2 regions of the Bacillus sp. Bwzl_19 genome follow, and region 2 is predicted to be linked to the other one. Evidence: a T-box and tRNA genes for the amino acid it is inferred to sense, from the RefSeq annotation. Region 2 holds a T-box; the other holds one or more tRNA genes.
What was found. A T-box is a leader RNA that pairs with one kind of tRNA and senses whether it is charged. The one in region 2 lies ahead of thrS (threonine--tRNA ligase), so its partner is inferred to be a tRNA-Thr.
Positions count from the first base shown of each region.

Region 1: it encodes a tRNA-Thr, which carries the amino acid that the T-box ahead of thrS (threonine--tRNA ligase) is inferred to sense. The anticodon was not compared.

Region 1 is NZ_CM142729.1:191,798-195,068, reverse strand. Features, by position in the region: gene rsiW (anti-sigma-W factor RsiW) at 88-714, opposite strand; gene sigW (RNA polymerase sigma factor SigW) at 728-1,291, opposite strand; tRNA gene ACW5MY_RS01110 (tRNA-Gln) at 1,524-1,595, opposite strand; tRNA gene ACW5MY_RS01105 (tRNA-Tyr) at 1,600-1,684, opposite strand; tRNA gene ACW5MY_RS01100 (tRNA-Thr) at 1,704-1,776, opposite strand; tRNA gene ACW5MY_RS01095 (tRNA-Val) at 1,782-1,857, opposite strand; tRNA gene ACW5MY_RS01090 (tRNA-Glu) at 1,861-1,932, opposite strand; gene ACW5MY_RS01085 (2-thiouracil desulfurase family protein) at 2,114-2,566, shown strand; partial or broken gene ACW5MY_RS01080 (GNAT family N-acetyltransferase) at 2,585-3,060, shown strand; gene murQ (N-acetylmuramic acid 6-phosphate etherase) at 3,160-3,271, shown strand, end outside.
Region 2 is NZ_JBUBKZ010000002.1:87,279-90,549, forward strand. Features, by position in the region: gene gltD (glutamate synthase small subunit) at 1-789, shown strand, start outside; T-box leader at 1,151-1,374, shown strand; gene thrS (threonine--tRNA ligase) at 1,427-3,271, shown strand, end outside.

The sequences.
Region 1 (3,271 bases), on a different replicon from region 2:
GCGTGCTCATTATACCACATTTTGATTTCTCAAGTGAAATGAGCCAGCGTGGCAATCCGTAAAAAAAGAGTAAAGCGATTATACGCTTTACTCATCTTCATTCGGGTCTAAAGCGCTCACAACGCCCTGACCCGCCGATTTCAGTTCGTACCAGACCCAGTCAAACAATTGGTTAATTTCTTCAATCTGCCCGGTGACTTGTCCGGCTGAGGCCATGTATTTTTCTCCGTTGACGACGGTCACATTGCCGTCGACCTTACCTTTAATGACCAGCTTGCCGTTTTTTACTGTGACATCACCCTTTACGGTCTCGCCTTCAGGGACGGTGACCGTGTGATTCTGTACGACAAGGTTCGGCTGCTTGGACACACTGAAATTGTGGTCGTTATGCCAGCTGTTGAAAAAACCGCCGCCCATTAAAATCACAAAAACCGCTGCGGCTGCAATGATCGGATGAGTTTTGATCCATCGTTTAACAGAAGCGCGCTTTTTCTCTTTTGGAAGATTCGCCATAACTTTGGCAGTAAAATCAGCAGGGGCTGTGACATGCGATGTGCTTCGGACGAGCGCTACGGATTTCTCCATTTCATGGAAATGCCGCTTGCAATTCTCGCATGACCGCAAATGTTGTTTTAATACGTTTTCATCTTCAGGAAGGATATCTCCATCAAGATGCTTATGCATAAGCTGCACGATCTGTTCAGGACAGCTCATTTCATCACCCCACTTAAAGATCTCTCAATTGTTTTCTAAGAGCCTCTCTGCCTCTGTGAATCCTTGTCTTGACGGTGCCGACAGGGATATTCAGAATCTCCCCGATTTCAATTAAAGAGAGTTCGTCAATATACTTTAATACAATAACCGTTCTGTACTTGTCAGGCAGCTTTAAAATCTTTTTCTGAATTGTGTCAGACAGCTCCAATGACAATACGGCGTCTTCAGGGAGAACCCCATCCGCAGCGATCTGCGAATACATCGTCAGCCCTTCTGCTCCCGCCACTTCTGCGTCCAGATAGTAATCAGGCTTTTTCTTGCGGATGCGGTCAATGGTCAGGTTGGTCGCAATTCTGTAAAGCCACGTTGAAAACTTTCTGTTGATATCGAAACTGTCGATATTGACATACGCTCTGATAAAAGCCTCCTGCGCAATATCTTCCGCTTCGTGGACATTGCCGAGCATGCGGTAGCAAAGCTGGTAAATCTTATCTTTATAAAGGTCAACGATTTCCGCAAACGCATTTTGATCGCCTTTTTTGACTTGCTTAATTCTTTTTTTAATCAGGTTTTCCATGTTTTATCTTACCTCTGCCCTTCACCGGTCTGTATCTATACGTTGATTGTTTTAAAAGGTTTCATTTTTTTATTACATTTATTTTACCAAATTTCAGGCAGGGTGTAGATGGAAAATACAGAATATACTGCCTTAACAGCAGCTTAAAAATAGTATATCTGATGAACAATTGGAAATCGAGGTAAAGCACCGATACATAAAAAAAGACACCTTATGCAAAAGGTGTCTGAGACTGGGCTAGCTGGATTCGAACCAACGCATGACGGAGTCAAAGTCCGTTGCCTTACCGCTTGGCTATAGCCCAAAAATGGTGGAGGGGGACGGATTCGAACCGCCGAACCCTGAGGGAGCGGATTTACAGTCCGCCGCGTTTAGCCACTTCGCTACCCCTCCGTATTTTTCAGAAAAACAGTGCCGGCCAGAGGACTTGAACCCCCAACCTACTGATTACAAGTCAGTTGCTCTACCAATTGAGCTAGGCCGGCAAATATGGTGGAGGATGACGGGCTCGAACCGCCGACCCTCTGCTTGTAAGGCAGATGCTCTCCCAGCTGAGCTAATCCTCCATATGACCCGTACGGGATTCGAACCCGTGTTACCGCCGTGAAAGGGCGGTGTCTTAACCGCTTGACCAACGGGCCGTTGTGTCCGCGTCGAGCTGACAAAAGTTATTATATACAGGTTGTACCCTATTTGTAAAGAGAAAAATTATTTTTTTTATTTTCAAACTTTTTTACCCGTTTTTTAACTGAAAAACTCATCCCTTCTTTCTTATTTCATTTAAGATGGAGGTATCATAAATATTGAAGGGAATGGACACAGATGATCTTAGTCAGCTCTTGTCTCGGCGGTATCGAATGCAGGTATAACGGCTCCCACGCCGCTTCGGAAAAAATCCTCAGACTCGTGGATGAAAAGAAAGCTGTTATGGTCTGCCCTGAACTTTTGGGCGGCTTCACCACTCCCCGCGAACCGGCGGAAATCATCGGCGGCACGGGCGAAGATGTGCTGAACGGAACGGCGAAAATCGTAACGGCATCTGGTGAAGACGTTACCGCTTTATATATGGCCGGCGCGGAAAAAACACTGGCATACGCAAAAGAAATAGGCGCCGGCACGGTCATCCTTAAAGAAAACAGCCCATCCTGCGGAAGCAGCTTCATCTATGACGGAACTTTCTCAGGGAAAAAGATCACCGGGGACGGCATCACTTCCGCTCTTTTAAAACGGGCAGGCTGCCGTGTGTTATCAGAAGATGAACTGGATCAATTATAAAAAAGGAGAGAAGATATCATGGATGTAACCCTGTCTTTTTACAAACCGGAGCATGCAGACAGGCTGAACGGGTTTGTACTCAGTGAAGAAGATAAAATGTTCTCCGCTCTCCCGAAAGATGTCCTGCCGCAGGCGCTTGTCATCCGGGATCGTTATCCCACAGTCATTTTAAAAGAAGACAGCCCAGTCGGTTTTTTTATTTTACATACCTCAAAAGAAACCATCGCCCCATATTCGAACAACGTGTCTGCCATTTTACTGAGCGCGCTGTCATTACATGCGTCACAGCAGGGAAAAGGTTATGCCAAACAGGCGATGCTGCAGCTTCCCGCTTTTATCGCAAATTATTTCCCTTGGTGTGATGAAATCGTGCTTGCAGTGAATCATCCAATCATCGTGCACAGAACTTGTACCGGTCTTCCGGTTTTATTGATAAAGGGCGGCGCAGGATCGGCCCGATCGGCGAACAGCACATTCTGCATCATTTTTTGTGAAAGCGTTTCATTATTCATCTTTTCCCTGCCGATTTTTCTTGAAACATATATTCAGAAGCCCATATACTTCAAGTAATAACGACTTGGGAGGGTACATTCATGACAGACCGGCTTAACATTCACAGATTGACCACAGAAACAAGAAATCCAGAGACCGCTTCAATCCATCAAGCAGACACGATGGAAATCCTCCGCATCATTAACCGAGAGG
Region 2 (3,271 bases):
GATGAGCTCAAAGAACAATTTGATGCCGTCATTTTGTGCACAGGCGCCCAAAAACAGCGCAATCTGCTGATTGAAGGCCGGGACGCAAAAGGCGTTCATTACGCAATGGACTATTTAACATTGGCGACGAAAAGCTATTTAGATTCTAATTTCAAAGATAAACAATTTATAGACGCTAAAGGGAAAGATGTCATCGTGATCGGCGGCGGGGATACAGGAGCTGACTGCGTAGCAACCGCCCTGCGCCAAAAAGCGCGCAGTGTGCACCAGTTCGGGAAACATCCTAAGCTTCCGCAGACGCGCACGAACGACAATATGTGGCCTGAACAGCCGCACGTCTTTACCCTTGAATACGCCTATGAAGAAGCGCAGGCAAAGTTCGGCAAAGACCCGAGAGAATATTCAATTCAGACGACAAAAATGGTGGCCGATAAACAGGGCCGCTTAAAAGAGATTCACACCGTTCAAATGGAAAAAGTAAGAAATGAATTCGGAAAGTACGAGTTTCATGAACTGCCGGGAACGGAAAAAGTATGGCCTGCTCAGCTGGTGTTCATCGCCATCGGTTTTGAAGGAACCGAACAGCCATTATTGAAACAGTTCGGTGTCGATTCGGCAAATCATAAAATTCAGGCAGCATATGGGGATTATAAAACGAATGTTGACGGCGTTTTCGCCGCAGGGGATGCGAGAAGGGGCCAAAGCCTGATTGTATGGGCGATTAATGAAGGCCGGGAAGCAGCGCGCGAAGTCGACAGTTATTTAATGGGGAGCACTGTTTTACCGTAAACAAAGGGGATTATTTATAAAACCGGCTGGAATCAGCCGGTTTTTTGCATTGAAACGAAACCTCTTTCTTCCTGCGTTGGTCATATAAGGGTAACATGATGGAAATGGAGGATAACAAATGGAATTTCGTTTTACAGCTTGGAGAGATTATTTTCATAGAAATCAATCAGCAGTCAGAGATATGAAGATATCATTCATTTACGGCGTTTGAAGAACTGCTGAATGGATTAAAAGCATTACAGAACGGAAGATGAGAAAACCGGAAAGCTGTAGACGCCAACCTTTTCTTACCGATATTTTTCAAAAAAACTTTCTTTTTCCGAAAATTTATGTATAATAAAAGAAAGTTTTTTCTGATAAAGAATCTGCAATGATAAGGACATGAGTCATTCTAACCGGCATACAGAGAGGGAGGGCGCGGCTGAGACCTTCCCGGCACGAAGAATGAGCTTACCGCCTTTTGAGCTGTATCGGTGAACGAAAGCAGCCGATACCGTATAGCCGCGTTACGGCAAAAATGAGCCGTCACTTGAAGTGACGGGAATTTGGGTGGAACCGCGGGTCTGACACACACTCGTCCCTTGCTTTGGGATGAGTGTGTTTTTATTTTTATCAAAAATAAAGGAGAGATCAGACCGTGAAGAAACCATATATTGTGATTACTTTTCCTAACGGGAAACAAAAAGAATACGAGAAAGGCATTACGTTAGAAGAGATTGCCCAATCCATCAGTCCGGGTTTGAAAAAGACGTCAGCAGCCGGCAAGGTAAACGGATCGTTATATGACCTTGGAAGAAGCATCCATGAAGACGCTGAAATTGAACTGTGCAGCTTTCAGTCTGAAGAAGGACTGGAAGTGATGAGACACACAGCAGCGCACGTATTGGCGCAAGCTGTAAAACGTCTGTATCCGAAGGTCTGTTTAGGAATCGGTCCCGTTATAGAAAATGGGTTTTATTATGATTTTGATATGGATGATACGATTACTGAAAAAGATTTGCCCGTCATTGAGAAAGAAATGAACCGGATTATTTCAGAAAATCCGAAAATCACTAGAGAAGAAATCTCCAGAGAAGAGGCAGAGCAGCTGTTTGCGCACGATCCGCTGAAGCTCGAGCTCTTAGCAGATATTCCGCAGACTGATACAGTCAGTATATACCGTCAGAGCGAATTCGTGGATTTATGCCGGGGACCGCACTTGGCGTCTGTCGGACAGATAAAAGCTTTTTCGCTCACTCATGTATCAGGGGCTTATTGGCGCGGCGACAGCAATCAAAAAATGATGCAGCGAATCTATGGAAAGGCCTTTGCTTCAAAAAAGGAGCTGAACAGGCATTTTCAGCTGTTGAAAGAGGCTGAGAAGAGAAATCATCGGAAATTGGGAGCGGAATTACAACTTTTTATGTTTTCAGAAGAAGCGCCGGGTATGCCTTTTTATCTGCCGAACGGTCAGTTCATCCGAAATACGCTTGAATCATTTCTGCGTTCAAAGCAGGATGCCTATCATTATCAGGAAGTGCGCACCCCTATGATGATGAATCAGCGTTTGTGGGAGCAATCCGGCCATTGGGATCATTATAAAGAGAATATGTATTTCTCTGAAGCCGATCAACAGCGCTTCGCGTTAAAGCCGATGAACTGCCCCGGCCACATGCTCATTTTTAAAGAAAGGCTTCGTTCTTATCGGGAACTTCCGATTCGGATGGCTGAGTTCGGCCAGGTGCACCGCCACGAATTCAGCGGGGCGCTCAATGGCCTCCTCCGCGTCAGGTCTTTCTGCCAGGATGACGCACACATTTTTGTAACGCCGGAGCAGATCGAGAGTGAAATCGCTTCAGCGCTGCAGCTGATTCACGAGGTGTACACCGCATTTGGTTTTTCCTATGATATTGAGCTGTCAACGAGACCGGAAGATTACATGGGAAGCGAACACTTGTGGGACCGGGCTGAGAGCGCATTAGAAAGAGTATTAAAAGAACAGGGATATGATTTTCGGTTTAACCGGGGGGATGGCGCATTTTACGGACCGAAAATTGATATTCATATAAAAGATGCGCTGAACCGAAGCCATCAATGCGCCACTGTCCAGCTGGATTTTCAAATGCCGGAGAAATTTGATTTAACATATATTGATGAAAAAAACCAAAAAGTGCGTCCTGTTGTCATTCACCGGGCAGTATTCGGATCTCTCGACAGATTCCTCGGAATCATTACCGAACATTACGGGGGAGCGTTCCCTTTATGGCTCGCTCCGGTACAGGCAAAAATCATCCCCGTGTCAAACACCGCACACCGGGACTGCGCAGAACAGGTGCACCGGCAGATGAAGAAAGCGGGCATCCGTGCTGAGCTTGATCAGCGGGATGAAAAACTCGGCTATAAAATCAGAGAAGCACAAATGAAAAAAATACCGTATATTGCTGTTGTGGGGGATCAAGAGTGCCGTCATCATACTGTACACGTAAGACAATACGGGCAGGAA